DNA from 3 places in the Clostridium sp. TJA038 genome. Region 2 is predicted to be linked to each of the others. Evidence: riboswitches for the same ligand, from Rfam matches in the RefSeq annotation. Region 2 holds a riboswitch; each other region holds the start of a gene.
What was found. Region 2 has a riboswitch for cobalamin ahead of AC4FQV_RS09750 (energy-coupling factor ABC transporter permease). Riboswitches for the same ligand answer to the same signal wherever they lie in the genome.
Positions count from the first base shown of each region.

Region 1 (10,430 bases), on a different contig from region 2:
ACCTTAAGAAAACAAGAAGTTAATTTTAATAAATAGACTTTATTTATGATATAAATTATTAATTCTTGTAGCCTCTCTTGGACTATCTTAAAGAATTTTTTATTTTATTAGATTATATTTAAATTTTAATTATTTTTCAACCTATAGTTTTAGTTTTTTACACTTTTTTAATAACTTACTTTAATTTATTTTTTAATTATTTTAAAAAATAACAAAAAACCTCTTTAAGAAAACTTAAAGAGGTTTTTATTTAAAAGAATCCCTTAATAAATTCTATACATTCTTCTATATTAGAAAAGGTTCTTCCATAATCTATAGTAGGTTTTTCTAATATTATTAATTTAATATTAGAATCTAGTGAAGCCTTTGCTTTTTCTAAAGCTCCTCCTCTTAATCCACTATCTTTAGTTAAAAGAGCCTTTGCTTTATATTCCTTTATAAAGGCTTTATTAAGCTCATATCCAATAGGACCTTTTATAGCAATTATATCCTCTATATTAATACCTAAAGCTATTAAATCGTTCATTACCTTCTTAGAAGGTAATACTCTATGAATAATTCTATTTTTAAGAGAAAGCTTTACTATTTCCTCTACGCCATTACTGCCTGTAGTATTTAAAATAGGACCATCAATTATAGAATCTATATGCTTAAGCTTTTCTAAAGAAGTAATTCTTATAATATTTTCATCCTTTAATTCTTCTAATACGCCACTTCTCTCGTATCTTATATATTCTATATCTAAACTTTCACAAATTTTCATTGTATTTTTACTAACATTTTTAGCATAAGGATGAGATACATCTACTATTGCTTTTAAATTAAATTTCTTAGCAAAATTTAAAAGTTCAACTTCATTTAAAGGTTTATGATTTTTAAACTTAACATTAAAGTCCTTTAAAAGATTACTTCCATACTCTGTAGCTGTAGATATAACTATATTATCTTCAAAGCCCTTTAAAGCTTTTAAAAACTCTCTTCCTTCAGAAGTGCCTAATATAAGTGCAATCATATTTTAATCCTCATTAGTTTATTTTTTTATTTTATAACCTCTTGGAGTTATGAAATATCCATCTTTTACATAACTTTTTGAATTACCTATAATAACTATAGAAAACATATCTACAACTTCATCATTAAAGTTTTTTAGAGTAAATATTTCCTTACTTTCTCCTTCTCTTAAAGCATTCTTTACAACAGCTATAGGAGTATTCTCTTTTCTAAATTTCTTTACTATTTCAACACACTCTTTTAAATAATATGGTCTTCCTTTACTTTTAGGATTGTATAGAGAAATTACAAAATCTCCTTCTGCAGCTAAGCGAACTCTTTTTTTAATCTCGTCATAAGGTGTCATTAAATCACTTAAACTTATATTACAATTATCATGCATTAAAGGAGCCCCTAATACTGAACCTGCTGCACTAGAAGCTGTAATACCTGGTATTATTTCAACCTCTTCATCTTTTCTCATTTCTAATATAAGTCCTGCCATTCCATAAATCCCTGAATCTCCAGTACTTATTAAAGCAACCTTTTGTTCTCTGCTAAGGATTAAAGCTTCCCTGCATCTTTCTTCCTCTCCACGCATACCAGTTTTAAAAACTTTTTTATCCTTTATTAAATCTTTTATCATCTCTATATACTTAGTGTATCCAACTATTACTTCACTTTCTTCAATAGCCTTAACAGCTCTTAAAGTCATTTCATCTAATCCACCAGGGCCAATTCCAATTACATATAATTTTCCCATCTATATATCTCCTTCTTATGTTTATTAGGTTTAACCTTTACTCCTTAAGTATTCCAATGCTTAAGGTCATTCCATTTTTCTTTAGCTTATTTATTGTTATTTTTCCATTCATCAAAAGAATTACAGGCTCTGATACTGCTCTTACCCCAATAGATTTTTCAACAAAATCACTACCCTCAAATTCATTTTGAAAAACTTTAATTTGCTCTTTAGAAAAAGTTTCAAAGGAACAATTTAAATATGAGCTTAAATCTAAAATAGCCTTTTCATCTTTTTTTATATCTATAGAACCTATCTTTAATATCGCTCTTTTGTCTATATTTAAATTCTTAAGTTCTTCTTCTATAAAAGATATTAAATTATTAGAAGGGGTGTTTTTTCTACAGCCTATACCTAAAAGTATATTTCTTCTAACTAACTTTAAAACTCCTTTTAAAGTTTTCTCTCCTAAAAAAGAATCTTTATTGCTTACAACTAAGGTGTTATCTCTTAAAATTTCACTTTTTTCATAGCCTAAAGGAGTTTCTATAAGTCCATCTTCATCTAAAAAATAGACCTTTTTATCATTTACAAGTCTAGAGGCCATATCCTTTGCTTTTTTTAAATCATCTATAATAAGATTGTTACTTTTAGCAACCATATCTGGTGCAATTTTATTTTGATTATCTGTAGCCGTTGTTATAACTGGAGTATTATTTAAAAGTTTGCTTAATTTTAATGTTAATTCATTAGCTCCTCCAATATGCCCTCCTATTAAGCTTATGGTAAAGTTATTATTTACATCAATAACAACAACCCCTGGGTCCTTATCCTTTTTTACTATAAAAGGACTTATAGCTCTAACTGCAATGCCTGTTGAGCTTATAAAGATAATATTTGTACATTCTTTAAAAAAATCTTCAGTTATAGCTTTTAAGGAAAAATCTTTAAGTTTACTTTTATAGGCACTTTTAAAGTTAATACTGTTTTTTTTTAAAAAGTCTTTAAGTTTATCTCCTATAAAATCGCCTCTATAAGTAACACTTATTATTCCAATCATTTTATTCTATTCCTTTTCTAAACATATGAGTAAAATGCTTATCATAAAGAAGACTTTTCTCATAATCACAATCAATAAAATCCCCAACTAATATTTGAGCACATTTATTTATTCCAGCTTCCTTAACTTTTTCAGATATATTTTTTAAGTTCCCTACTATTACCTCTTGGTCATCCCATGTAGCTCTAGAAATTACAGCTATAGGAACATCTTCTCTTCCATATCCATTTTTTAATTTCTCAACAACCTTATCAATCATTGATATTGATAAAAATAAAGCCATGGAAGCTCCTATTTTAGCTAACTTCTCTAAATCTTCTGTTTCTGGAACTGGTGTTCTTCCTTCTACTCTAGTTAAGATAACAGTTTGAGTTACAGAAGGTAATGTAAATTCTTTTTTTATTGCTGAAGCTGCTGCTGTAAAGGAACTTACACCTGGTACAACTTCATAACTTATATTAAATTTATCTAATTCATCCATTTGCTCTTTAATAGCACCGTAAATTGATGGGTCTCCTGTATGAAGTCTTACTATGATTTTACCTTCACCATCATTTTCTTTTATAACAGATAAGACCTCCTCTAAAGTCATTGAAGCTGAATTATATATTTTACAATCTTTTTTGCAAAATTCTAGATGTTTTTCACTAACTAATGACCCTGCATATATTACAAGGTCTGCTCTTTCTAATAATTCTCTTCCTCTAACTGTTATTAAGTCCACAGCTCCTGGACCTGCACCTATGAAATATAACATTTTATCCTTTGCCTCCTAAATAATTACGATTTTTAAATAGTCTACTTACTAGCTAATATTAAAGACATATAATCTCTATGACGTAATATTTCTTCTCTAGTTTTTAAAATCTTTTCTCCTTCTCTTCCTGCTCTACTAACTAACACATAATTAAATCCCTTATCTTCTAAGACATTTAAAACCTCTTCTTCCTTTTTGTAAACCTTCATAACAACAACAAATTTTTCATCTTTTATATCTTTAACTCTTCCTGCTGGAAGTACAAGTAAGGGCTCATTACCAACAACTAAAGTTCTGTCAACTATGCTAGCTGCTGCACAGAAAGAAGTTATTCCCGGAATAGTTTTAACAGAAAAACCATGTTCTTCTACATAATTTAATAAATGAATATATGTACTATAAACATAAGGGTCTCCTATAGTTAAAAAACTTACATTCTTACCCTCTTTTAATTTTTCTAAAATAAGCTCATAAGCTTCCTTAACTTTTAACTCTCTATCTTTTTTTCCCATAGGAAAATGCTTAATAAAAGTTTCTGTTCCTTCTTTTATATACTCATTAGCCGCTAATAAGGCTATACTTTCTCCATTTTCCTCTGCACTTGGTGCAACTATAACACTACTGTCTTCTATAGCCTTTACTGCCTTTACAGTTAATAACTCACTATCTCCTGGACCTACACCTATTCCGTATAATATTGCCACTTAATTTTCCTCCTTAAATGCTTTAACAATAAAAATTGGATTATTGCTAATCATCATATATGTATTTTCTTTATTTTTGCTTATGTTAACTAAAGAAATTTCAGTTTTATAACCTAACTCCTTTAAAAATTCTATTGCTTTATATAAATTGTTTAAAGTTATAAAGTTTAATACTAAAACTCCCTTTATCTTTAGAATTTTATCTGATATATTTATAATTTTTTCAAGTCCCCCACCAGAACCTCCTATAAATATTGAATCAAACTTCGAAATTTTCCCTAAATTTATCTCCTTTAAGATAAATTCCATTTTTTCTATAGCATCGCCTTCTAAAAGAGTTACATTTTTACAAGAGAATTTTTTTATATTCTCCTTAGTTACTCTTATAGCTTCTTCATCTCTTTCTATAGAAAAAACTACTCCTTTTTTTAAAAGCTTTGAGCCTTGCACAGTAATGCTTCCTGTTCCGCTTCCAATATCTAAAAAGGTAGAATCTTCACTTAACTCTAGTTTGCTAATAGTAAGTATTCTAACTTCTTCCTTTGTCATAGGACACTTTCCTCGTATAAAATCTGAGTCTTTTAAAAATTTCATTTAATTTTCCTCCAAAGGAAAACCTATCTTTCTATTATTATTACAGATAAATCCCCATACTCTTTATTTAATATATCTTCTGCCTTACCAAAGGTTATTCTCTCCTCTTTATAAGACAAATTTTCTCCTACATATAAAGTAGCATCAATAGAATTTTCTATTAGCTTTTTACTTAAGGTAATTGGAGTGTTTTTTTTATCTGTTAACCAAATAGATAATTTGTTTTCCCTAACAATTTTTATAAAATTCTCTTCCCTTCCATGCATACTTCCTACAAAAGCATTATTCCATGGCTTTTTAAGTTTACATGTTAAATACTGAAAAGAACTTATTCCAGGTAAAACAGAAACTTCTCCCTTATAATTTTCACATATATAGTTTGTAATGCCATAAAAGGTTGGATCCCCTGATGCCACTATAGATATTTTTTCTCCCTTATTATTATTTAAAAAATCTATAATCCCTTTTAGGCTTTTTACTTTTTTTAATTTATTTTTTTCTATAAAACTTAAAAACTTTAAGCTAGAAATTGCTCTTTCAAATCCAATTATATAATCACTATTTTCAATTTCTTTAAAAACCTTAGGAATTATATAATCTTCATGTCCTGGTCCTAAACCGAGTATTTTAACCAAAGCATCCTTCAACCTTTCCTAATTAATAAGTACCTTTAAAGCTTTAAGACTTATATAAAAGCTTCATATCCTTAGCCCCATAGTACATTAAAATATTAAAATTAGCTTCTCCATAAGCGTATATATCTAATCTTTTTAATATTTTTTCTCCTATTCTTTCGTAAAGATTTTTAAAATCATCTCCAAGAAGCCTTACAACACCTTCACTAGTTTTTTCTTCTAAAACTTTTTCTACAAGAGATAAATCATATCCCATTAAGGTAAGCTCTAAAGCTATAACTTCTAACCTTACATCAGATACTCTACTATGGGTATTAAAACAACCAAAGGCAATCTTACTTAATTTTCCTATATGACCAACTATAGTTATATCCTTTATTCCAATGGCTAAGGCACACTCTATAGAAAAGCCTACAAAGTTAGATATAACAACTATATTATCCTCTTTATGCCCTCTTTCTTTTAAAAATCTTTCTCCCATATTTCCAAAAACAAAAAATAATTTATTATTTTTTAAAGCTTTTTGTCTTATTTCAATACGTATAGATTCTTTTAAAGCTTCCTCTGACATTGGATAAACTATTCCTGTTGTACCAAGAATTGATATGCCATCTACTATTCCAAGTCTAGGGTTAAATGTTTTCTTAGCAATCTCTCTCCCTCTTGGAACAAAAATTGTTATCTTAACTCCCTTTCCCTTAGGCAGAACACTTAAGACCTCTTTTTTTATCATTTCTCTTGGAACAGGATTTATAGCACTTTCTCCCTTTTTTACAAAAAGACCTTCTTTTGTAACAACTCCAACACCTTCTCCTCCACAAAGAATAAAACCCTCTTCTATTTCTTCTGCCTTTGCAAAAATTTCAAGTCCAGAAGTTGCATCTATGTCGTCTCCTCCATCCTTTATAACAGAACAGGAAACTTTATCTTTACAAAAATTTATATTATGTATCTCTAAATTAAGTTTTATATTTTTAGGAGTAGTTATATCTATAGAGCTTATGTTGTTTTTATTAAAAAGCATATAGGTTGCTGCCTTAGAAGCTGCTGCTGCACAGGAACCTGTTGTATAGCCACACCTTAGTTTTTTGCCTCCACTTTCTACATACATATCAAACATTTGTTATACCTTCTTTAATTTACATTTCTCTTTTGTAATTCATATAAAGTAAAGCATTCATTATAGCTGCTGCTACAGTACTTCCACCTTTTCTTCCTCTAACTCTTATATAAGGAGTATTAATACTCTCTAAATCTTCCTTACTTTCACTTGCTCCTACAAAACCTACTGGTACTGCAATTATAAGTTTTGGCTTAGCTTTTCCTTCTTTTATAAGTTCTCTAAGCTTAAATAAAGCAGTTGGTGCATTACCAAAAACAAATATATCTACATTTTCCTTTGCTGCAAGTTCAACCCCTGCCATTGACCTTGTAATATTATTTTCCTTTGCCATTTTAAATACTTCTTCTAATCCAACATAACATTGAACTGATGAATTTAATGCCTTTAAAGCTCTTTTATTAATTCCAGATAAAGCCATAGTTGTGTCTGTATATATTTTAGCTCCGTTTTTTAAAGCAGATATTCCAGCTTCGATAGCATCTTTGCTTATATCTATTAAATCTTCATACTCAAAATCTGCCGTAGTATGTATTACTCTCTTTACTATATTTAGTTCTTCCTCTGAAAAGTTCCTTTCATTTTTCATTTCTGAACCTATAATTTCAAAACTTTTTTCTTCAATTCCCATAGGACTTTTCATATAATCCATTATTATTTTCTTCCTCTCTTGTGTTTCTTTTTAGTTTCTCCAAGACCTTTGTAGGTTTCCTTTATAACATCATTTATCCTTTGTATATATAAGTTGCAAAACTCATCATATTCTCCTAATCCCTTTAAGATTACCTTAGCAGAAACTCCTGAAGCTTCAAACCTACTTTTCCATGAATCCTCTTCCTCTGAAGCCATATCATTTTTAGCATGGTCTCCTGCTACAACCATTAAAGGAATTATAGTTATTTTATTAATATTGTTTTTCTTAACTCTTTTTAAAACATTTGAAAAATTAGGATATCCCTCTACTGTTCCTACAAAGACATCATTATAATCCTTATCTTCTAAAACAGATTGTAAGCATCCATAAACAGCATTAGATGGATTTGCACTACCATGTCCTACAAAAACACAAGGAGAATTTTCTTCAATTAAATTCTTCATAGTGTCTATAAAACAAGAATAATCATCAGGACCTCCTTCAAAGCCTTCATAATAAAAAATAGGTCTTCCTATTTCTATTTTTTTAAACATAGGTCTATTAATATCTACCATATGTTTTATGTAATCAAATTCTTCCCCAGGAATAATATGAAGTGGCTGAACTATAACTTCTTCATACCCTTCTTCTCCTAACTTTTTAAGAGCATCTTCTGGAAATAATACCTCCATATCATATTTTTCTTTTAACTTTCTAACTATCATATGTGAAGTAAAACTTCTAAAAACATCATAATCTTTAAAGCTCTCTTCTATAGAATCTTCAATTTTTTTTATAGAGTTATTTATTGCCTCTATATGACTTGTTCCAAAACTTACTACTAATATAGCTTTTTTCATTTTTCACCTCTAAAAACATTAAAAATAAAAAGCATCTGTGCTACAAAGAACAGATGCTTTTGAATCAAAGTAATTATTTTCCAAAATTATGAACAATAAATACTAATCTCTTCCCTCCGAAGCTTAGTTTATAAATTTTAGGCAGGTATCCTGACTTGAGGCTTATCCTTATTTCACCCTTCCCAATTTTTTAAAATCAGTGGCTTATAGAAACTCGTATCCTCTTACAGTAGCGGGGGCTGTAGTGGATTTTAACCACTTTCCCTTTTAATCAAATCAAACCTAAAAATACAAAATATTATTTTTTTTAATTATAATATATAATTTTAATTATTTCAATATAAGGTGAATTTCTTATTTTTTATCTTTGTAGTATAATGTAATTGTTAACTTTTTCTTACCATATTTTAAATCTTTAAAGGTTAAATTTGTGTTACAATTACCTTTTGTGTTATAATTCAGTAAAACGTTATGAAATACACTTAAGTTGTGGAAAATTTAACTAAAGGAGTGTAGTTTATGCAAAAAAGACTTTTATCAGCGTTAATCGCTGCGTCAATTACTTTATCAACTAGTAGTGTGGTTTTTGCTGATACAGTAAATGACAAAAAATCTACAATAGAGGAGAATAAGGTAAAATATTCACAGTTAGATAACCAAGTTATTTCCCTAAACTCTGAAGTATCAAAGCTTAATAATGAGATTGAAGAACTTAATTCTAAATTAGAAGAAAATAAAGCTAAAATGAAAAGTACTGAGGAGAATTTAAAAGAGACTGAAGAGAAAGTAGACACTTTAAAAGCTGAAATAGAAGATAAGCAAGAACTTTTAGGGAAAAGAATGCGTGCTATGTATAAGGGGCAAGATACTATGAACCCTATAGTATTTTTACTTAAATCAGAAGATTTTTCTGATTTACTAACTAGAGTTGATGCTCTTGCAAGAGTGTCTGCCTTAGATAGAAACCTTATAAATAGTTTAGATACGCAAAAAGATTCTCTAAATAATGATATAGAAAAACTAGAGAGTGATAAAAAAGAACTTAAAGAACTTAAGGCTTCAACAGAAACCTCTCTTAAAACTTTAGACAGTAAAAAATCTGAAGAACAAAAGAAAATAGAAGAATTAAATAAACAAAAAGATGCTGTTTTAGGAGTTATTAAAGATAATGAAATGTCATTAATTTCTCATTCTGTATCTATTATAGATTCTTCTTCGTCCCTTTCGGAACTTGAAAGTGCTGTAAGCACATTAAACCAATTAATCCCACAACTTAACATTGATTCTGTAAAGGATGTAGCTAACAAATCTTTAGAGGTTGCAAATAAAAAAATTCAATCTATAAAGGAAGAGGAAGCTAAGAAAAAAGAGGCTGAAAAAGCTAAAAGCACTTCCTCTAGCTTAGGAAATTTAAATAATGTTAGCTCAAATCAATCTAGCAGTAGTGAAAGTAGTGATGGAAAATATAAAAAGACCATGTCTATGGAAGCTACAGCTTATAGTGGTGGTACTTTAACTGCTATGGGGCTTAGACCTGTTAGAGATCCAAATGGCATAAGTACAATAGCAGTTGACCCTAATGTAATACCTTTAGGTTCAAAAGTTTTTATACCAGGATATGGATATGCCATTGCTTCTGATACTGGTGGAGTTATAAAGGGAAATATAATAGACCTTTATATGAACTCTCATGAAGAATGTATAGCTTGGGGTAGACGTCAAGTTACAGTTCATATTGTAGCTTATCCTGGCGAATGGTAAAAAGTAGACAAGCTTAAAATAAAAAAGATAAGGAATATTTATTCCCTATCTTTTTTTACCCCTCCTGCTTTTTTTATAACTCTTTTTTCCTCTCTTAAATCCATTTAATAAGATAAAAATAAGAAAGAAGCTTATTATTATAATGATTCCTAAAACTATAAAATTAAAAAGGTCCTTAAAATCTAAACCGAAATTACCTAGAAAATTTTTAAGCTTTATTGTAGCCTTAAATAGCCCCCATAAGACTATGGTAAATAGTATTCCTACAGAACTTGCCGTAACTCCAGCTTTAGACCTTTTAAAAAGGCATATAACCCCTATTAAAGCAAAGACTATTATAGCAAAGATAAATTTCCAATTTAAAATATCCAAAAGGTTACTCCTAAAAATATTTTCTTAATATATTACTTTATAAAGTATTTAATTATTCTTATTTCCTATAATAAATAAAAAAATAAAAAGCCTAAAATAGTAAAAACTATTTAGACTTTTTATAAATTTCTTATCCTAAAAATCTAGGCAAATCAAAGGTAAAATTATTATCTATATATAAATCCTTATAAGAGGACATAA
Region 1 is NZ_JBZEFA010000001.1:972,865-983,294, reverse strand. Features, by position in the region: gene AC4FQV_RS04590 (cobalt-precorrin-6A reductase) at 251-1,012, opposite strand; gene cobJ (precorrin-3B C(17)-methyltransferase) at 1,031-1,753, opposite strand; gene cbiG (cobalt-precorrin 5A hydrolase) at 1,791-2,792, opposite strand; gene cobM (precorrin-4 C(11)-methyltransferase) at 2,794-3,549, opposite strand; gene AC4FQV_RS04570 (cobalt-factor II C(20)-methyltransferase) at 3,591-4,253, opposite strand; gene cbiT (precorrin-6Y C5,15-methyltransferase (decarboxylating) subunit CbiT) at 4,254-4,847, opposite strand; gene cbiE (precorrin-6y C5,15-methyltransferase (decarboxylating) subunit CbiE) at 4,871-5,482, opposite strand; gene cbiD (cobalt-precorrin-5B (C(1))-methyltransferase CbiD) at 5,526-6,602, opposite strand; gene AC4FQV_RS04550 (precorrin-8X methylmutase) at 6,622-7,254, opposite strand; gene AC4FQV_RS04545 (sirohydrochlorin cobaltochelatase) at 7,257-8,096, opposite strand; cobalamin riboswitch at 8,220-8,397, opposite strand; gene AC4FQV_RS04540 (3D domain-containing protein) at 8,616-9,857, shown strand; gene AC4FQV_RS04535 (hypothetical protein) at 9,903-10,229, opposite strand; gene AC4FQV_RS04530 (SH3 domain-containing protein) at 10,360-10,430, opposite strand, start outside.
Region 1: another riboswitch for cobalamin. It lies ahead of AC4FQV_RS04545 (sirohydrochlorin cobaltochelatase); the one in region 2 lies ahead of AC4FQV_RS09750 (energy-coupling factor ABC transporter permease).

Region 2 (10,430 bases):
GTTAATATAAATTATTTATTAATAATATGTATCAAAAAATAAAAAAATTTATTAAAATAATAAACAAATTGCAACAGAAATTTGTATAAAAAGTCAATTAATAAAATTTATATTAAAAAATTCTCTTGAAAAATACTTTGTAGAAATTATTGGATATAGATTTTATATTATGCAATATTACAGAATATATACATTAAATAGTAAATTTAATAAGTTTAAAAGTTTATTATTATAATTAAGGTTAAATTTCTTTAGTTTTTATAATAAATCTAATTATTTATCTTTTTGGAAAAAATAATTATCTATACTAAAATAAATATATATTTTTTATTTAAGGGAGTAAAAATCACAGAAAGAAATAAAGGCTTAAGAAGGTGATAAAATGTGGTTTAGAAAGTTACAGGGAAAATTTATGTGCCTTTTATCTAATTTATTAGAGTTTTTTGTAAGCTTTAACTTAGCCTATAGAGTTTATAGATGGGTATTTCAGTTGGGTGTTTTTAAGGGACCAAAGGATTTTAAGGAAAGAGAGAAGAAGGTTAATATATTAAAAGAAATAGAATATGCCTCAAAAATTTCAGAAAATAATAAGTTAGATGTTTATTATCCTAAGGGATTAAAAGAAAAGGCACCAGTTTTAATGTGGATTCATGGGGGAGGGTATATAGCAAATAGCAAGGAAACTGTTGAAAGCTATATGATAACCTTGGCAAGTTATGGTTTTGTTGTATTTAATATAAATTATGTTTTAGCACCTAAGTATAAATATCCAAGTCAAATTATTCAAAGTAATGATGCTTTAAAATATGTATATTTAAATGCAGATAAATTTATGGGAGATAAGGAAAGAATTTTTATAGGGGGAGATTCTGCAGGAGCTCAAATTGCAAGTGAACTAGGAGCAATTATAAGCAATGAAGCTTTAGAAAAAAGGATGAAAATAAAAGCTTCAATAAAAAATTCTTTTTTAAAAGGTATTATATTATTTTGTGGTCTTTATAATATGGAAACTTTAAGAAGCACTAAATTTCCAGGAATACAAACATATATGGAAGCTTTAACAGGAAAAAGTGATTTTGAATCCTATGAAAATATAGAGGAGTTATCAACTATAAAACATATTACAGGTAACTATGCAAGTACCTTTATAACTGTAGGAGATATTGACCCTTTTTTTAATGAAGGAAAAGAATTTGCTAATTCTCTAGAAAAACTAGGAGTTAAGGTTTATAGAAATTTTTATGAAAATAGAGGGCTTTGGCATGAATATCAATTTAAATTTTCCTTTAAAGAGGCTTATGAAAATCTTGATTATGTAGTGAAGTTTTTAAAAGAAAATAGTAAGTAAAAATAACTTTAAAGACTTATAGAAATATTTATATATTATTACTTCTTAAAAGTAAGGATATATAAGTATTTCTATTTTTTATTTAATAGAAAAAATAGTGTTTTATTTTAAGTGTCGAAATTATTATTAAAATAGTAAAAAGTCTTACTTTTAAAAGCATTTAACTTTTTAAAATTCTAAATTTATTACATATATTTTAAGATTTCAACTTAAAAATATTACTATGAAAACTTTTTGAAGATTAAATTTAAAGTGAAATAAATTTTCAAAAATCGAAATTTAGCTAAAAGTGTTTGAAAAAAATATGAGAAAAAACCCTATAAAAACTGCTCTGTTAAAGAGTGTAGAAAGAAATCGAAGATAAAAAAGAAAAATATTTTCAAAAACTATTGAAATATTTTTAGAAAAGGATTACAATAAAAATGCAAAGAAAATAATTTTCAGAAAAAAGGTGATAAAATGTTAGACGTGGTAAAAGGAAATTTAATAGTTTCTTGCCAAGCTTTATCAGATGAACCTTTGCATAGTTCTTTTATTATGGGAAGGATGGCAGTAGCTGCTAAAGAAGGTGGAGCGGTTGCTATAAGAGCACAAGGCGTTGATGATATTAATGAAATAAAAAAAGTTACTAAACTTCCTGTTATCGGAATAATAAAAAGAAATTACGATGACTCAGAGATTTATATAACTCCTACTATGAAGGAAGTGGACGAGCTTCTAAAGACTGATTGTGAAATGATAGCTTTAGATGCAACAAATAGAAAAAGACCTAACAATGAGGACATTAAAGATTTGGTTTCTGCAATACATGAAAATGGAAGATTAGCTATGGCAGATATCTCAACTTTAGAAGAGGGTATAGAGGCTGAAAAGTTAGGTTTTGATTGTGTATCTACAACACTTGCAGGATACACTCCATACTCTACACAAAGTAATAGTGTAGACTTTGAACTTTTAGAAAAGTTAGTAAAAGCGGTAAAAATTCCAGTTATTTGTGAGGGAAGAATAAATACTCCTGAAGACCTTAAAAAGGCTTTTGATTTAGGAGCATATTCAGCTGTAGTTGGAGGAGCTATAACAAGACCACAACAAATAACTAAGAGATTTACTGATATTTTAAAATAAAAGAAATATTAAAGGCATTTTGAGAGGAGAATAAGAACATGAAAGGTATATATTCAGCATTATTAGTTTCATTTGACAAGGATGGAAACATCAATGAGAAGGGATTAAGAGAAATAATAAGACACAATATTGATGTATGTAAAATAGACGGTCTTTATGTAGGTGGAAGTACAGGAGAAAACTTTATGCTTTCAACTGATGAAAAGAAAAGAATTTTTGAAATAGCTATGGATGAAGCAAAGGGACAAGTTAAATTAATTGCTCAAGTAGGTTCAATTAACTTAAAAGAGGCTGTTGAATTAGCTAAGTTTACAACAGATTTAGGATATGATGCAATTTCAGCAGTTACTCCATTTTATTATAAATTCGACTTTAGCGAAATCAAAAACTACTACGAAACAATAATAAACTCTGTTGATAACAAACTTATAATTTACTCAATTCCTTTCTTAACAGGAGTAAATATGTCAATAGACCAATTTGCTGAACTATTTAAAAATGATAAGATTATCGGTGTTAAATTTACAGCAGCTGACTTCTATTTATTAGAACGTATGAGAAAAGCATTCCCAGATAAATTAATATTTGCTGGTTTTGATGAAATGATGTTACCTGCTACAGTTCTTGGAGTTGATGGTGCTATAGGTTCAACCTTTAATGTAAACGGTGTTAGAGCAAGACAAATTTTTGAGGCTGCACAAAAAGGAGATATTAAAACAGCTTTAGAAGTTCAACATGTAACTAATGATTTAATAACTGATATCTTAAATAATGGTCTTTACCAAACAATCAAGATAATTCTTCAAGAACAAGGGGTAGATGCAGGTTACTGTAGACAACCTATGAAAGAAGCTACTGAAGAGATGATTGAAAAAGCTAAAGAAATAAATAAAAAATATTTCTAGGTTTTAAAATAAAATGGATATGTTTTTAGGCTAGCTTTAATTAAGCTAGCCTATGTAAAAATTGAAAAAAAGGGGGAGAATTGGTATGCAAGGATTTACGAAGTTTGATTTAGTTGTTCTAGTTGTTTACTTAGGAGCTGTTCTTTATGCTGGGTTAAAGTTCTCTAAGAAAGAGATGAAAGGTAAAGAGTTCTTCAGAGGTGATGGAACTATACCTTGGTGGGTTACTTCAGTTTCTATATTTGCAACTTTATTAAGTCCAATTTCATTTTTATCACTAGCTGGTAATTCTTATCAGGGTACTTGGATAATGTGGTTTGCTCAACTTGGTATGTTTGTAGCAGTACCTCTTACAATAAGGTTTATTTTACCTGTTTATAGTAGATTAGATATAGATACAGCCTATGAATATTTACAAATAAGATATAAAGATAAAGGTCTTAGAGTTCTTGGTGCTGTAATGTTTATAATTTATCAAATAGGACGTATGGCAATTATAATGTACTTACCATCTATGGTATTAGCAAATCTTACAGGAATAAATGTTTATCTACTTATAATAGCAATGGGTGTAATAGCTATAATTTATTCATACACAGGTGGATTAAAGTCAGTTTTATGGACAGACTTCATTCAAGGTTGTGTACTTATAGCAGGTATCGTATTCGCATTAATATTTTTAATTTGTACAATAAATGGTGGCTTTGGCGCTATTATGAGTGAGTTAACTGAAGGCGGAAAATTCTTAGCTTCACAAGAACCAATTTTTGATGCTAATATCTTTAAAACAAGTGTATTCTTATTAATAGTTGGAGGAGGATTAAATACTTTCTCTTCATATATCTCAAGTCAGGATGTAGTGCAAAGGTTTACTACTACTACAGATATAAAACAATTAAAGAAAATGACTTATGGTAACTTAGTATTATCATTATTTGTAGCAACAGTTTTCTATTTAATAGGAACAGCTTTATATGTTTTCTATAAACAAAATCCACAGTTATTACAAACTGCTCAACAAGACCAAATATTTGCATCATATATAGCATTCCAATTACCAGTTGGTATTACAGGTATAGTTTTAGCAGCTATATATGCAGCAGCTCAATCAACACTTTCAACTGGATTAAACTCAGTTGCAACAAGCTGGACTTTAGACATTCAAAACTTTATAACAAAGGATATGTCTATGGAAAAGCAAACTAAGATTGCTCAGTATATATCTTTAGGTGTTGGGATAGCTGCAATAGCAATGGCAGTAATACTTGCAAATGGTGGAGTAAACTCAGCTTATGAATGGTTCAATGGATTTATGGGACTTGTTCTTGGTGTACTAGCTGGAATATTTGTACTAGGAATATTCTTTAAAAAGGCTACAAAAGCAGGAGCATATGCTGGATTTATAGCATCAGCTATTGCAGTTATAGCATGTAAGTATGGCGGATTTGATGTAAGCATATGGTCATACTCAATTATATCAATAGGTGTTTCAATTGTAGTTGGTATGATAGTTTCATTAATGACTCAATCTCAATTAGCAGATGAAAAAACATTAAATGAAGCAACAATTTACTACAATAAAAATGAAGGTGAATTAGTTAATAATTAATAGAATAATTTTTAGTTAAAGATAGTGTTGACTTTTAGAAGAAATATTTTTCTAAGGGTCAGCACTACTTTAAAATTATAGATTTTAGAGGTGAAAAAAATGATATTTGGGAATTTATTAAATTTAGAGGCTTATGATTATTTACCAAAGCTTGTCAAAGAAGCTTTATTACATGCAAAAAATAATAAGGTAATAGATTTTGAAGCAGGTACTCATGAAATAAAAGGTGATGAACTTTTCTTTAATAGAGTTAATTATACTACAAAGGATAAGGAAGATCGTTTTTGGGAAGGACATAAAAAGTATATAGATGTTCATGTAGTTTTTAGTGGAAAAGAAAGAATAGATTTAAATTTCAAAGAAAATTTAGATTTTAAAGAATATGTAGAGAAAGATGATTTCTTATCCTTTGATGGAGAGGCAAATTCTACAGTAGTATTAGAAGAAGGTGATTTTCTAATTTGTTATCCTGAGGATATACACATGACTTGTTTAAAGGCTGATAAGGAGCCTTCAGAGGTTAAGAAAGCTATTTATAAAGTTATTTTATAATACATTTTTAAGGTTGTACCTGTTGCTTAAAAAATAAACAAAATTAAAATTTTAGTTTATGAATTATAGGCATTTTTAGGTACAGCCTTTCTTGCATATAAAAATTAAAATAAAAATAGAGGTGATTTATATATGAGTTTATTTGCAGTTATAGATATAGGTGGAACTAGCATAAAATATGGAATAATAAATGAAGAAGGAATTTTAGTTGAGACTAATGATAGAGATACTGAAGCTGAAAAAGGTGGCTTAAGTATTATAGAAAAGGTTAAAGAAATAATTCACGAAATGATTAAGAAAAATAAAATAGAGGGTATAGCCGTATCAACAGCTGGAATGGTTTGTCCTAAAGAAGGGAAAATAGTTTTTGCAGGACCAACTATACCTAATTATACAGGGGTTGAAGTAAAAAAAATCTTAGAAGAAGAATTTAATTTACCTTGTTTCGTTGAAAATGATGTAAACTGTGCAGCTTTAGGAGAATTTTCTTATGGTGCTGGAAAGGGAACTAGGTCAATGGCTTGTTTAACAATTGGAACAGGAATTGGGGGAGCTTTAATTATAGATGGAAAGATACTACATGGTTTTAGCAACTCAGCTGGAGAAATTGGTTATATGATAGTTAGAGGAGAGCAAATTCAAGATATTGCATCTACAAGTGCTTTAGTTAAAAATGTAGCCTCTAGAAAAGGTCTTGATACAAGCTTTATAGATGGAAGGTATGTTTTAGATAACTATGAAAAAGGAGATGTAATATGCAAAGAAGAGGTTGAAAAATTAGCAGATAATTTAGCTTTATGTTTATCAAGTGTAGTTTATTTAATAAACCCTGAGGTAGTTGTTTTAGGGGGAGGAATAATGGCTAGAGAGGAAATTTTTAGACCTTTAATTGAAAATAGTTTAAAAAAATACTTAATAGAATCTGTTTATAAAAATACAAAAATAGCCTTTGCAGAGTTAAAAAATACTGCTGGAATGAAGGGTGCTTATTACAACTTTAGATTAAACTATAAACTTTAAAATTAATTTAAAGTTTGTATACTAATATATTTATATAAATTATGGAGCTTATATGACAAGAATGATATACTTAAAATATTATGCTTAACTTAATTTTAAAGGATTTTGCTTTAAATAAGTTTTTAGTATTCCTATAAAATTAAGTTTAATTACTAATAGAATAAGAGGTACTTTATGGGAATATTAGAGCAATTAGAAAATCCAAAATTTAAGGCAACTAAATCAGAAAAAAATTTAATTGAATATATAGAATCAGATTTAGACAATATTATATATAAATCAATTTCTGTAATAGCAAAGGAATCTAGTGTAGGGGAAGCAACAATAACAAGATTTACTAAGAAATTAGGATTTAATGGCTTTCAAGACTTTAAGGTAACTTTAGCTAAGGAAATTTCAAATAAAAAGAATACAAGTATAATAAATTTACATGTTCATAGAGATGAAAGTTTAAAAGAAACTGCTAATAAAATGCTTAAATCTTCTATAAACATATTAGAGCAGACTGTAAAAAATATAGATTTAAATTTAATGTTTAAATGCAAAGATTTAATTATGAATGCTAAGAGAGTGTATTTTATAGGAATAGGATATTCTGGAATTGCAGCTATGGATATAAATTATAAATTCATGAGAATTGGGTTTACAACTATACCAGTAACAGATAGTCATACAATGGTTATAATGTCTTCAATTACAAATAATGATGATGTTATGGTTGCAATATCAAACTCTGGTACAACTAAAGAGGTTTTAAAAACTGTAAAACAAGCTAAGGAAAATGGAACTAAAATAATAAGCTTAACAGAGGATAGTAAAAATCCATTAAGAGAATTAGCTGACTATGCCCTAACATATACTTCAGCTGAAACTATCTTTGAAACTGGTTCTATATCATCAAAAATTCCTCAAATATTTTTACTTGATTTACTTTATACAGAAGTTATTAAGGAAATGTTTAGTGAGGCAGTTGAGAAGAAAATTAAAACAACAAGTGCTATTTTAGATTAAGAGAATAGGTCACAGTGATTTAACTGTGACCTATTTTATTTTGGTCTTTTTGATAAAGCTATATCAAAACAGGTTATTCCAAAAGCAAAAATAAGAGAAGAAGGTAAAGTTCTGCTTAATCTTAAATCTGGTAAAGGTAAAAATAAATCACCAATAAATCTAAGGATTAATAAACCTACAAATAAAATAAAAAATTTAACTCCTTCTTTTTTTACATCTGAAAAGGTAAAGTGTTTTACAGTACACAAAACTCTTATTAATATATATAAAGGAATAATAATTGCAAAGATAGCATAGGCAGTAACGAAGTTTAAAGTAGCTTTGCTTGGAATGTCTCTATATATTACAAAGAGAGTTGCTATAGTCATCATTATAAATAAAGAGTAAATGATTCCATCTAAAGTACGTACATTTCTTTTTTTCAATTTAATTCCCCCTAAATAAATTTTTTCTTTATTATGATTATACACAAAATTTTAACAATTGAACAACTGAATATATTTACAGAGAGGTTACTACTACCTTAAATTAAGCTAAAATCTACTTTTAATTATAATATTTAATAGTATTTATATAAAAAAATTAATAGATTAATTGTAAATAAAGCATATATGCTATATAATGTTAAAGTATTGTAAAAATAAATATTTAAAAATAGGTTAAAAGTTCATAATTATGAACTTTATTAAAAGGGAAGTTGGGTTTAAATCCCACGCGGTCCCGCCGCTGTAAGAGAGGAGTTTTTTTGTATTTTAAGCCACTGAAATTTATTTTGGGAAGGCAACAAAAAAATTATGATACTTGAGCCAGAAGACCTGCCTATTTTAAAACATCAGTATCCTACGGGAAATAGGAGATGTTGTGCTTTGGTAAGTTATATTTTTATAGATTTGTTATAACCCCCTAGACGCAATGTCTAGGGGTTTTTATATGAGATGAAATTTTTAACAAAACTTTATACTTACAAAACAATAATCAATTTAACTTTTAAATCTAAAAATACATATTAAATTTTAAAGTTATGTTAGAAATATTTTTCTCAATATCACATACAAGTGGGGGACACAAAACAAAATATAATTTAAGGAGTAGAGTTATTATGTCAAAAAGAAATCAAGTATTTATAGGATTCTTATTAATGTTCTTATTAATACCAAGAAGTGTTTTAGCTATGCATATTATGGAAGGTTTTTTACAACCTAAATGGTGTATAGCATGGGGAGTTATAACAATACCATTTATAGTATTAGGATTATTTTCTATTAGAAGTAAAGTTAAAAATAACCCAAGATTAAAGATTTTATTAGCTATGGCAGGGGCTTATGCTTTTGTACTTTCTGCATTAAAGCTTCCATCAGTTACAGGAAGTTGTTCACACCCTACAGGAGTTGGACTTGCAGCTATATTATTTGGACCTACAGCAGCCTCAGTTTTAGGTGTTATTGTACTTTTATTCCAAGCCTTACTTTTAGCTCATGGTGGTCTTACTACTCTTGGTGCTAATACTTTTTCAATGGCTGTAGTTGGACCTTTAGTATCTTATGGACTTTATAAATTAGTGAAAAAACTTAATGGACCAACTTGGTTAGGAGTATTTTTAGCTTCTGCACTAGGAGATTTAGCTACTTACATGGTTACTTCAGTTCAATTAGGACTAGCTTTCCCAGCTGAAGTTGGTGGAGTTATGGCTTCAGTTATGAAATTTATGAGTATATTTGCAATAACTCAAATTCCTTTAGCTATAAGTGAAGGAATATTAACAGTTATAATTTTTAACACTATAGAAAATTATGCAAAAGAAGACTTAATGGAACTTAATATTTTTGCAAAGGGGGTAAAATAATGAAAAATAAAACAGCATCAAAAAATATTATATTATTATTATTAGTTGTATTTATAACTATAATACCTTTCTTTGTAGCTAGTAATGGAGAGTTTGGTGGTTCTGATGACCAAGCAGAAGAGGCTATAACTCAAATAGATGAAAGTTATGAACCTTGGTTTTCTCCTTTATTTGAACCTGCAAGTGGAGAAATAGAAAGTTTATTATTTGCTCTTCAAGCTGCAATTGGAGCAGGAATAATTGGTTTTGGAATAGGTTACTTAAAGGGAAAAAAGAAAGTGGAATTAGAATTAAATGATGAATATAGATAATTATGCTTATTCATCTAAACTAAAAAATATTAATCCTACAGAGAAGATATTTTTTGCATTAACTACCTTATTTGTTTGTCTTTTTGCTAATAATTTTCTAGTATCTATATGCACAATAGCTATTATGAGTTTTTTAATAATTAGAATAGGCAAAACTAAAGTTAAAGTTTTTTTAAGGTTAATGACTGTACCTATAACTTTTTTAATAATTGGAATACTAACAATTGTTATAAGTTATTCTTTAAACAAAGGACAATTTTTAATATCCTTTAGATTTTTTAATGGATGGATTGGAGTTTCAAAAGAAGGTATAAATCAAGGAGCTAATATGTTTTTAAAAGTAATGGGTTCTTTAAGTTGTTTATACTTTATATCTTTAACAACTCCAATGATAGATGTAATATCTGTTTTAACTAAGATGAAAGTACCTAGTTTTTTAATAGAACTTATAGGGCTTGTTTACAGGTTTATATTTATAATATTAGAAACATCAGAAATGATGTTTATATCTCAAAATTCAAGACTTGGATATAGGGATATAAAAACATCTTATAAATCTCTAGGAGCCTTAGCATCAACTTTATTTATCCGTTCCTTTAAAAGAGCTAATGATTTATACACAGCTTTAGAAGCTAGAGGGTATAATGGAGAAATTAAAGTTATTGAAGAAGAGGTTGAAAAGAGAAATTACATATATATAATAACT
Region 2 is NZ_JBZEFA010000006.1:4,726-15,155, reverse strand. Features, by position in the region: gene AC4FQV_RS09790 (alpha/beta hydrolase) at 383-1,348, shown strand; gene AC4FQV_RS09785 (N-acetylmannosamine-6-phosphate 2-epimerase) at 1,808-2,473, shown strand; gene AC4FQV_RS09780 (N-acetylneuraminate lyase) at 2,512-3,378, shown strand; gene AC4FQV_RS09775 (sodium:solute symporter family protein) at 3,464-4,987, shown strand; gene AC4FQV_RS09770 (NanQ anomerase/TabA/YiaL family protein) at 5,087-5,539, shown strand; gene AC4FQV_RS09765 (ROK family protein) at 5,672-6,559, shown strand; gene AC4FQV_RS09760 (MurR/RpiR family transcriptional regulator) at 6,734-7,570, shown strand; gene AC4FQV_RS09755 (hypothetical protein) at 7,606-7,995, opposite strand; cobalamin riboswitch at 8,210-8,407, shown strand; gene AC4FQV_RS09750 (energy-coupling factor ABC transporter permease) at 8,670-9,413, shown strand; gene AC4FQV_RS09745 (energy-coupling factor ABC transporter substrate-binding protein) at 9,413-9,724, shown strand; gene cbiQ (cobalt ECF transporter T component CbiQ) at 9,708-10,430, shown strand, end outside.

Region 3 (10,430 bases), on a different contig from region 2:
TCTTCCTAAAGCATTAAAGTCAGTAAAATTTGACATATGTGGCAACTTAACTATTGCTATGTCTATACTACTATTTTCATATTTTTTCAATTTAATAGAAGCACTATCTTCCTCTTCTATATCCAAATCAAAATAAGGCATAACACCTAAAACAGGTATTTTTATTATTTCTTCAATCTGCTTCATGGCAGGTTTGAAAAATTCTTTTTTACCTCTAAATTTATTTATTATAACCCCTTTAACTCTTTTTCTTTCTTCTTCAGTTAAAAGCATTATAGTTCCAACAATAGAAGCAAAAACTCCTCCTCTGTTTATATCAGCCACTAAAATAACATCAGCATCTGCCATTTTAGCAGTATGCATATTTGCAATATCAGTTTCTCTTAAATTTATTTCAGCACAACTTCCTGAACCTTCTAAAATTATTAAGTCATAGTCCTTTGAAATATCAAAATAAGCTTCCTTTGCTTTCTCCTTAAGATACTTATTTAAATCCTTATACTTATAAGCATCCATAGTACAATAAACTTTTCCTCTAACTATTACTTGAGTTTTAAAACCTGCACTTGGTTTCATAAGAATAGGATTCATATATTCTTTAGGCTCAATTTCACAAGCTTCAGCTTGTACAACTTGAGCTCTTCCAATTTCATCCCCATCTCTCGTAACAAAGGAATTTAAAGAAATATTTAAAGCCTTATAGGGAGCAACACTATATCCTCTTTTTTTAAAATATCTACAAAAGGCTGCTGCAACAGTACTTTTTCCTACAGAAGATGCTGTTCCAAGAAGCATTATACTTTTATACTTCATAAAAACACCTACTTAATATCTAAAAATCCATGAGTTTCAGTTAATATATTATCTCCAGTTTCAAAGCTTATTTTTTCCTTAAATAAAGGACCGTCAAAAACAAAGGTATGATATTCTCCATTTTCACCACAAGCATCTGAACCTGCAGCTTTTAATCTTTCAACTACTTCTTTAGTTAAAACTTCTCCTAAGAACTCTTCTCCTAGAATACTTAATTTTACATTTTTAATTACAGTTTTAAATCCACTATCTATAAATTCATAAGTTAATTTTTCTCTATCTTCTTCCCAAAGTGGAAAAATAGCTTCAAGTCCAGCCTTCTCACATTTATCTTCACACCAAGTTCTGTGAGCCATTAAATCAATATCTCCAAAAACACAAGCTTCAGCACCTTTTTCTTCTTTTATTTTCTTTAAAGCTTCAATAAAAGTTTCACCATAATTTTCTTTTCCATTACTTGCAACTAAAACTAAAGGTATATCTAAAGATTTTGATACATCTTTTAATAATTTATTTGGTATTCCATGAAACCAACTTCTTAAAACCTTCTTATCTACAGTAACTAATAAAGCTACAGGAACATGTCCTTCCTTTATCATTCTATATAAAGATAATGTGCTATCCTTTCCACAACTATATGATACTACAAACTTCTTTTTCATTTGTTTACACCTACTTCCATCTTTCTAATGCTTCTAGCATGAATTTTCTTATGTCTATCTTATATACATCTTTAATCTTAGGACTATTTAATATGTCCTGTGCTTTTCCACTACTATAGATTTTGCCTTCTTTTATCAAAAGTGCATCTTCACTAAACATCTGAACTAAATTCAAATCATGCAAAACACCTATAACAGTTTTATTTTTCTCTTTTGTCCATTTATTTATATGACTTAAAATTTCTATTTGACATTTTAAGTCTAAATGATTTGTGGGTTCATCTAAAAGTAATATCTCTGGGTCTTGAGCAAAAACCCTAGCTAAATAAACCCTTTGAAGTTGCCCACCTGAAAGTTCATTTATTAATCTATCCTTTTCATTTAAAAGCCCAACACTTTCAATACATCTTAAAACTATATCTCTATCATGATTTGTAAGGCTAGCAAACATACCCTCCATATGAGCATATCTACCTAAAGAAACAGTTTCAAAAACAGTGTAAGAAAAATAAACTTCAGAATTTTGACTCATTAAAGCAACTTTCTTAGCTAAATCTTTTCTTTTTATATTCTTAATCTCTACACCATCTAACTTTATTTCTCCACTATACTCTATTAGGTTAGCTAAAGCTTTTAAGACTGTGGATTTTCCACAACCATTAGGTCCTATTATAGAGATATTTTCTCCTCTTTCTACGCTAAAGGATATATTATGAATTACTTCATTTCCATCATATCCACAACATAAATTTTTAACTTCTAACAAAAATATCACCTACTTCTTTTTCCAAAGTATAGATAAGCAAAAAATGGTGCTCCAATTAAAGCTGTAATTGCTCCAACAGGTAATTCAGAAGGGGCAATTAGTGTTCTTGAAACTAAGTCTGTTAAAACCATAAGCGTTCCCCCAAGGGCTATGCACATAGGAATTACAACTTTATGACTTGCTCCAAATACTTTTCTAACTATATGAGGAGTTATAAGGTCTATAAATCCTATAACACCACTTAAAGCAACAGCACTTCCTGTTAAAATTGCTACAGCTATAAGTAAAGACTTTTTAACCTTTTTAGTTTCAACTCCTATAGCCTTAGCACCTTCTTCTCCAAAACTTAGTATGTCCATTTCTCTTGTATATTTTACGGCCATAAAAATACCTATTATTAAAAAGGGAACTCCTGCAATTACATATGACCAACTTTTCATAGCAAAGGAACCCATTTGCCACATTGTAATAGCCTTTAAATCTTCACTACATAAGGATGTTACTGTAGTTAACACAGCGCTAGTAAAAAGTGATAAAACCATACCAGCTAATATTACTGTGTTATTTGAAAGCCCTTTATCTACCTTATTTGAAAAAATTATAACTGCAAAAACAGTTAAAACCCCACATAAAAATCCTATAACAGGCATTGCAAAGTTTCCTATAAAAGGAATTGAAATTCCAAGAACTATATATACTCCAACACCTAAAGAAGCACCTGAAGATACTCCTAAGGTATAAGGTGAGGCTAAAGGATTTTTTAATATTGATTGAATTATAGCTCCACTAACAGCAAGAGAAGCTCCAACTCCAAAAGCTAATAATACTCTTGGTAGTCTAATTACCCAAATAATTGCTACGTCCTCTGGTTTTATACCTGCTCTAAGAGGAATATTTAAAATCTTATTTCCTACTATAGAGATAGTATCCCATATATTAATATCGGAACTTCCAAAGGAAGTTCCGATACATAATACTAATATAACTAATGGAATAGATAGTAATATTAGCAATTTTCTTTTTTTAGATTCCTGCATACTCTTCTGGATAAATATCCTTTGCCATTTGTTTTAATACAGTTACCACATTTTGACTTCCACGTGATGATGCATTATTATCTACTAAGAATATCTTATTATCCTTAACAGCAGTTATTGAATTCCAACCTGGACGTTTAGCAATTAATTCTGTAGCATTTTCAATATAACTTTCATTTGTTAATATAACATCTGGATTAGCTTTTATTACAGCTTCCTCACTTGGAGATATCCATCCTTTTTCATCCTTAAATATGTTTTCTGCACCTACTATATCTAATAAGTTATTTAAGAAAGTATCATTTCCAAAACTATAAAGTTTTGAGCCAGAGCCAATTTCAAAATAAACAGTTTTCTTGTCTTTTATTTTTTCGCCTATAGATTTTATTTTATCTACTTCGCTCTTCATAGAATCAACCATTTTCTTTCCTTCAGCTTCTGTTCCTGTTAACTTAGCTAAGAAATCAATATCTTCATATATTCCATCAATGCTTTCGCTAGTTGGAATATATACAACTGGTATTCCTGCTTCTTTTAAAGCCTTAAATGGATCTTCTTTTCCTGTTCTATTATGTCCTGAAGCTATTATTACATCTGGTTTAAGTGCTACTATAGCCTCTGCATCTGGATTTCTAAAGTCTATTTTAGGAATATCAGGATTTAATCCCTTAACATCAGCAGAATACGTATCAACAGCAACTATTTTATCAGCAAGACCTAAACCAACTAATATTTCAGTATTAGATGGAGCCGTTGAAACTATTCTTTCAATTTTTTTAGGTACTGTAAATTCAGTTCCCTCCATGTCTTTCATGGTTACTGTCTTGCTTCCACAGCCAGTAAAGATTAGTAATGCCATCATACTTATCATTAATAATGACAATACTTTTTTAAAGTTTTTCATACTATTCCTCCAATTTTACTTTATAGTTTTTTAAGCTTATGAAGGAAATTTCTTTAACCTATGAAACTTATATTATTTAATTTTTCCTAAGTCTCAACAAATCAAATATTTGTTCATAAAACTTAAAAACTAAAATATTTTTTTGAGGCTTAGATTACTACGTAGAAAATAAAAAAACATACCACTAAAGAAGGTATGTTAGGCATATTTAGGTACTACGCACCCTACTATCCTACCCTCAGAAGACAGTAGTACTTAAATAAAAGGCAGGTATCCCGACTTTGCTTCATCCTCCATCTCGTCTTCCCACAACAAGCTTGCAGTGACATATTGAGATTTTGTCTGCTTCACGGTTACTGAGGTAGTTGAAGACTTTAACTTCATTCCCTATTAAGCGAAAATCGCACCAATTATTAGTTAATCATTTTGATTATATTATTATATTTTATCCTTGTCAAACACTCTTTATAAGCTTTAATATTAAAATTTTTTAATATATAAATGATTTATATTTCAATCTGTGCAAGCGCTTCTAAAAGCCTTTTATTTTCCTCTCTAGTTCTAACAGCTACTCTATAAAAACTATCATCTAGTCCCTTATAGTTATTGCAACTTCTTATTATAATACCTCTCTTAATTAATTGTTCTCTTAAATTTATATTTTTATGCACCTTAAAAAATATAAAATTTACAGCCCCTTTAAAAGGAGTTATATATTTAATCTCTTTAAGACCCTTATATAAAAAATCATTTTCTTTCTTTACATAATTTACAGTTCTTTTTATATAACTTCTATCTTTTAAGGCTTCTCTTCCTGCATAATCTGCTAAGGTGTTTACACTCCAGGGAACCTCTACTTCCTTAATTTTATCTAAAAAAACTTTATTAGAACATAATCCATATCCTAATCTTATTCCTGGAAAAGCAAAGAGCTTAGTTAAAGATTTAACAACAATTAGATTATTGAACTTATCTAATTCTTTAACAAGTGAATATTTAAAATTATCCTCAACAAAATCTAAAAAAGATTCATCAAAAACTACAGTAATATTAAATTTTCTAGCTTTCTCTAAAACCTTTAAGGAAAAATCTTTAGAAATTAAAGCACCTGTTGGATTGTTTGGATTACATAAAAATATAATATCTAAACCTTCTTTAATTTCACCTAAGAAATCTTCATCTAATGAATACTTATCTTTTAAAAGATAATAATTCACTTTACAATTAATAGAATTTAATGCATCTTCATATTCTGAAAAAGTTGGTGCTATTATAAGAGCTTCCTTAGGTTTTATTCCTCTTACTATATTAAAAATAACCTCTGCTGCTCCATTTCCTAATACTATATTTTCTAAAGAAACTTCCTCAAAGTTAGAGATTTCACTTTTTAAATTATAGTAAGTTATATCTGGATATCTTTCTATGTGATTTATTCCTTTAATTATAGCTTCTTTTACTTTTTCAGCTATGCCTAAAGGATTTATATTAGCAGAAAAATCAATAATTTCTTCTTCCTTTAAATTATAAAGCCTTTTTATTTCCTCAACATTACCACCATGACCTAAATTCATATAATCACCTCTAAAATAAATCTAATAATAAGGGCTAAAACCATTCCTAAAAAAGAAACCATACTTAATATTTTATTAGTTTTATAAACATCTAAAATTTCTATCTTCTTTTTAAAATCTCCTATAGTTGGCTTTTTAACAAGTTTTCCAAAGTAATAATTTTCTCCTCCAAGTTTTATTTCTAATGCCCCAGCTACAGCAGCTTCTGGATGAGCACTATTAGGACTTGAATGGTTATATCTATCTCTTTTATATATTTTAAAGCTATCTTTCCAATTAAATCTTAAAATAAAAGATGAAATAATTATAAGATAGGCTGTTATTCTAGCTGGGATATAATTAAATAAATCATCTAAATTAGCTGAAAAAAATCCAAAATCTTTATATTTATCATTTTTATATCCAAACATTGAATCACAAGTATTTACTGCTTTATATAAAAAAGCTAAAGGTGCCCCACCAATTCCTGCAAAAAATAAAGGTGCTATAATACCATCTGACATATTTTCTGCTATAGTTTCAATTACTGCTCTAACTATAGCTTCTTCATCTAAGTTCTTAGTATCTCTGCCTACAATAAAAGATAATTGCTCCCTTGCCTTATTTATATCACCTCTTTTTAAAATCTTAATAACTTTAAGTCCTTCAACTTTAAGTCCCTTAGCAGAAATACAAAAATAAATAAGTATTCCTGATACTAACACTCCTAAAATAGGATTAATCTTATTTGCAATATGTACAATTCCTAAAGTAATTATAAAGGTTATAAAAACTATGAAAAGCCATGCAAAAAAACCTGCAACCTTAAGATTTTTTTTAAAAATTTTTCTAAAAAGCTTCTCCATACTAGAAGCTAATTTTCCTATATACCTAATAGGATGGTAGGGATTATTAGGATCTCCTATTATCAAATCTAAAACATATCCTATTATAATCTTTATCATTTCTAAAACCTTTCTATTATTTCTAGTTTTAAGTTATCTAATATATCTTTTTCAAATTCTAAATTTGAAAAGTCCTTGTTTAAGTTATCCTTATTATATTCAACCTTTATTTTATATCCACATCCACATTTAGGTTGATAAGAATAAAAGTCTAATTTACTTTTTTCAAAAAGCTCTAAAATACAAGCTATACTTCCTCCATGACAAAGAACTAAAGCTTCCTTTTCCTTTTCTTTATAAAGCTTTGAAATTAAATTTAAAAGTGCTTTTTTCATTCTTTTTTCAAAGTCTTTTCTTGATTCTCCTCTAGGACAAGAAACCTCTTTCTTATCATCTAAAATCCAGTCTAAATAATCCTTATTATTTTTTAACATTTCATAAGACTTTAACTCAAAATCTCCAAAATTATATTCTGAAAAATCTTTCATAACTTCATAATCTTTATTTGGATATAAAATATTAAAGCTTTCATTAGCTCTTTTTTTACCACTTGTAAAGTTTATTTTGCACTGTGGTAAAATACTATTTTCTCTTTTATCTTTTAATTCTTTTTTTCCTTCTTCACTTAAAGGGATGTCACTTACTCCACAATAAAGTTTATTTTCGTTGCAATAAGTCTTGCCATGCCTAATTAAATAAATTATCATTTTTATCATCCTTTAATTTTTGTTCCTATTCCAAAAAATATTCTATAAACTTCTTCACTTTCCTTAGAAAGTAACTGTAAAACTTTTCCTGTTTCTTCTCTCCATAATCGTTCCTCTTTTTTCAAAGGAACTATTCCCGAGGATATTTCATCACAAATTAATATTTTATCCTTTAATAAATCCTTGTTATCTACAAAAAAACTTAAGGATTTCTTTCCTTTTAATGAATTAAAATAAATAAATTTATCAATACCACTAATAACAGTTTTAGAAAAGTCTATATAATCTTCCTTGCAATAAAAAATATCCTTTTCCTCTATTCCTAAATTTTCTTTCACATATCTTAATTTCCCATTATAAGAACCACCAAAAAAAAGTTTCAAAAGCTTCTCCTCCTTAAATAATTCCTAAGACTAATATTCCTGTAAACTCCATAAGTACAAGAATATATCCAGCAACATCACCATTTATCCCACCTAATTCTTTTTTCACCTTTAAAAGTAGCATAAAGGCAACAAGTCCCATTAACAAAATAGAAATTAAATACTTTAAACCTAATGTAAAAAAGACTACAATAGCAACTAATAAATAAATGCCTAATAAAATTATTTTATCTATACTTCCTGTTCCTTCCTTAAAAAATTTAGCTAAGGAGCTTTGTCCTATCATTTCTTGACTTACAATAAAATATCCATTTATTGCTCTTGAGGCTATAGGAATTAATATTAATATTTTCATATCTAAACTTTTATTTAATACTGAAACCATAGCTGCAAATTCTACTAAAAGTAATAAAACTACAGAAATAACTGAAAAGGCTCCAACTGTTGAATCTTTTAAAATTCTAAGCTTTGTCTCCTTATCTCTTCTTGATAAAAGTGCATCAGAAACATCCATAAAACCATCTAAATGTAAAAATCCAGTTAAAATATAGGGTACTGTTAAAATAAGAGCTGCCATAAGAATAACTTGAATATTTAATTTACTTAAAATAAAAAAACTTAAATACCAAATAAGTCCAATAACTAATCCTATAAAAGGATAAAGTTTCATTATATGCTTTGCCGCTTTATCATCCCATTCATACTTAGGAAGAGGTATTATGGTAAACATACTTAAAGTCATATTTATCGCCTTATAAAATATTTTCACCCTCTAAAACCTCCTTTCCCTTATGAAATATTAAATTTCCAAAGGAAGCTTCTATAACTACATCTGCAAAGGAAACTAAGCCACAATTTATTTTACCTAATTCTCTTTTAAAGGATTCAGTATAATAATCATATTTAATTCCGTCGCTAAACACATAATCTGATACTATTATCAAATTTAAAACACTATTTCCTAAAACTTTAAGTTCTTCTAAAATAGTCTTATGCACACTTTTATTAAAGTCTTTTCCAACAAACATATAGTTTGTAACTAAAGATGTTAAGCTATCTAACAATATAGTATCTCTTTTAGAAAACTTTAAAAATATTTCATTTAAATCTCTATGCTTTTCAATTGTTTTAAAATTATACTTTTCTCTACTTTTTAAATGATTTTCAATTCTTTCCAAATCCTCTAAATCATATGGTTTCATAGTTGCTAAATAATAAAGACTTCCTTTTTCCTTTTTTGAAAGATTACTGCTATAAAATTCAGCATAAGAAGATTTACTACTTTTAGCCCCTCCAATAATTAAAACTATCATAAATTAACTCCTTTAATATTAAAAGAATTATTAAACAATATAACATTCTTCATCTTTTACTTCTTCTAAATAACTATTATCAATATCTCCTTCTTCAAAGGTTGCCATATTATTAATCATTGCTACTGCAAAATCAATTACAGAAAAAGCTATAGGACATCCACTTCCTTCCCCTAATCTCATATTTAAATCTAACATAGGCTCTAACCCTAATTCTTTAATAGCTAAATCATATCCTATTTCTTGTGATTTATGAGATGTAAAACAAAAGTCTTTAACTAAAGGATTTAATCTATTAGCTAAAAGAGCTGCTACAACAGATATAAATCCATCTATTACTACAGGAATTCTATAAAAAGCTGCTCCTATAAATACTCCTGTCATAGCTCCAATATCATAGCCTCCAACCTTTGATATAATATCAATTGGGTCTTTAAAGTTTATATTATGTTTTTTAATAACCTCTTCTACAATTCTTTTTTTCTTTTCAAAGGATTTATTATTAATTCCACCACCCTTTCCTACTACATCCTTTGTTTCACAATTAATAAGAGCTTTTAAAACAGCTGCTGAAGTAGTGGTATTTCCAATTCCCATTTCACCTACTCCAAGTATTTTATATCCTTTTTCCTTAGCTATCTTTACAGCCTCTATTCCAATTTCTAAGGATTTTTTAGCTTCTTCATAGGTCATAGCTGGTTCTTTATAAATATTTTTAGTTCCCTTTGATATTTTTCTATTTAAAACACCAGGTATAATCTCCTCTGAATTAATTCCAACATCAAAAACCATTAAATCTGTTCCATTAACCTTTGAAAGTGTAGCAACACCTGTTGTACCCTTTATAAAATTTTTTGTTTGAAGTAAAGTTACACATTGAGGTGCTGATGCTACACCTTCTTCCTCAACTCCATTATCAGAAGACATTATAATTACACATTTTTTATCAATATCATTGAAAATATTTCCAGTTATTCCAGCTAACTTAATAGCTATATCTTCTAATTTTCCTAAACTTCCTAAAGGCTTAGCTAAAGAATCAACTCTTTTTTTAGCTTTAGTTAAAGCGTCCTCATCTAAAGCTTTTATATTTTTTAATGTCTCATTTAACATTACCTATTTCCATCCCTTCTTTTTTTGATATAATATTTTCATCAGAATATAAGGAGATTAAGATGATTAATAAAATGAAAAAGCATAAGATAACTAAACTAGGTGGACTTAATAATTCAAACTATTTATTAGAGAATGAAGATAACAAGTATGTCTTAAGAATACCTAGTAAAGATAATAAAAATAATTTTTTAGAGGAAAATTTTGTTTTAACTCTTGCTTCCTTAAACAAGTTATCCCCCCCTATTATATATCATAATAGAGATAATGGAATACT
Region 3 is NZ_JBZEFA010000001.1:1,097,589-1,108,018, forward strand. Features, by position in the region: gene AC4FQV_RS05130 (cobyric acid synthase) at 1-813, opposite strand, end outside; gene AC4FQV_RS05135 (Dph6-related ATP pyrophosphatase) at 822-1,475, opposite strand; gene AC4FQV_RS05140 (ABC transporter ATP-binding protein) at 1,486-2,241, opposite strand; gene AC4FQV_RS05145 (FecCD family ABC transporter permease) at 2,247-3,278, opposite strand; gene AC4FQV_RS05150 (ABC transporter substrate-binding protein) at 3,265-4,182, opposite strand; cobalamin riboswitch at 4,431-4,608, opposite strand; gene cobD (threonine-phosphate decarboxylase CobD) at 4,689-5,753, opposite strand; gene cbiB (adenosylcobinamide-phosphate synthase CbiB) at 5,750-6,697, opposite strand; gene AC4FQV_RS05165 (histidine phosphatase family protein) at 6,700-7,344, opposite strand; gene AC4FQV_RS05170 (bifunctional adenosylcobinamide kinase/adenosylcobinamide-phosphate guanylyltransferase) at 7,350-7,727, opposite strand; gene AC4FQV_RS05175 (adenosylcobinamide-GDP ribazoletransferase) at 7,741-8,496, opposite strand; gene AC4FQV_RS05180 (bifunctional adenosylcobinamide kinase/adenosylcobinamide-phosphate guanylyltransferase) at 8,480-9,040, opposite strand; gene cobT (nicotinate-nucleotide--dimethylbenzimidazole phosphoribosyltransferase) at 9,071-10,153, opposite strand; gene AC4FQV_RS05190 (phosphotransferase) at 10,216-10,430, shown strand, end outside.
Region 3: another riboswitch for cobalamin. It lies ahead of AC4FQV_RS05150 (ABC transporter substrate-binding protein); the one in region 2 lies ahead of AC4FQV_RS09750 (energy-coupling factor ABC transporter permease).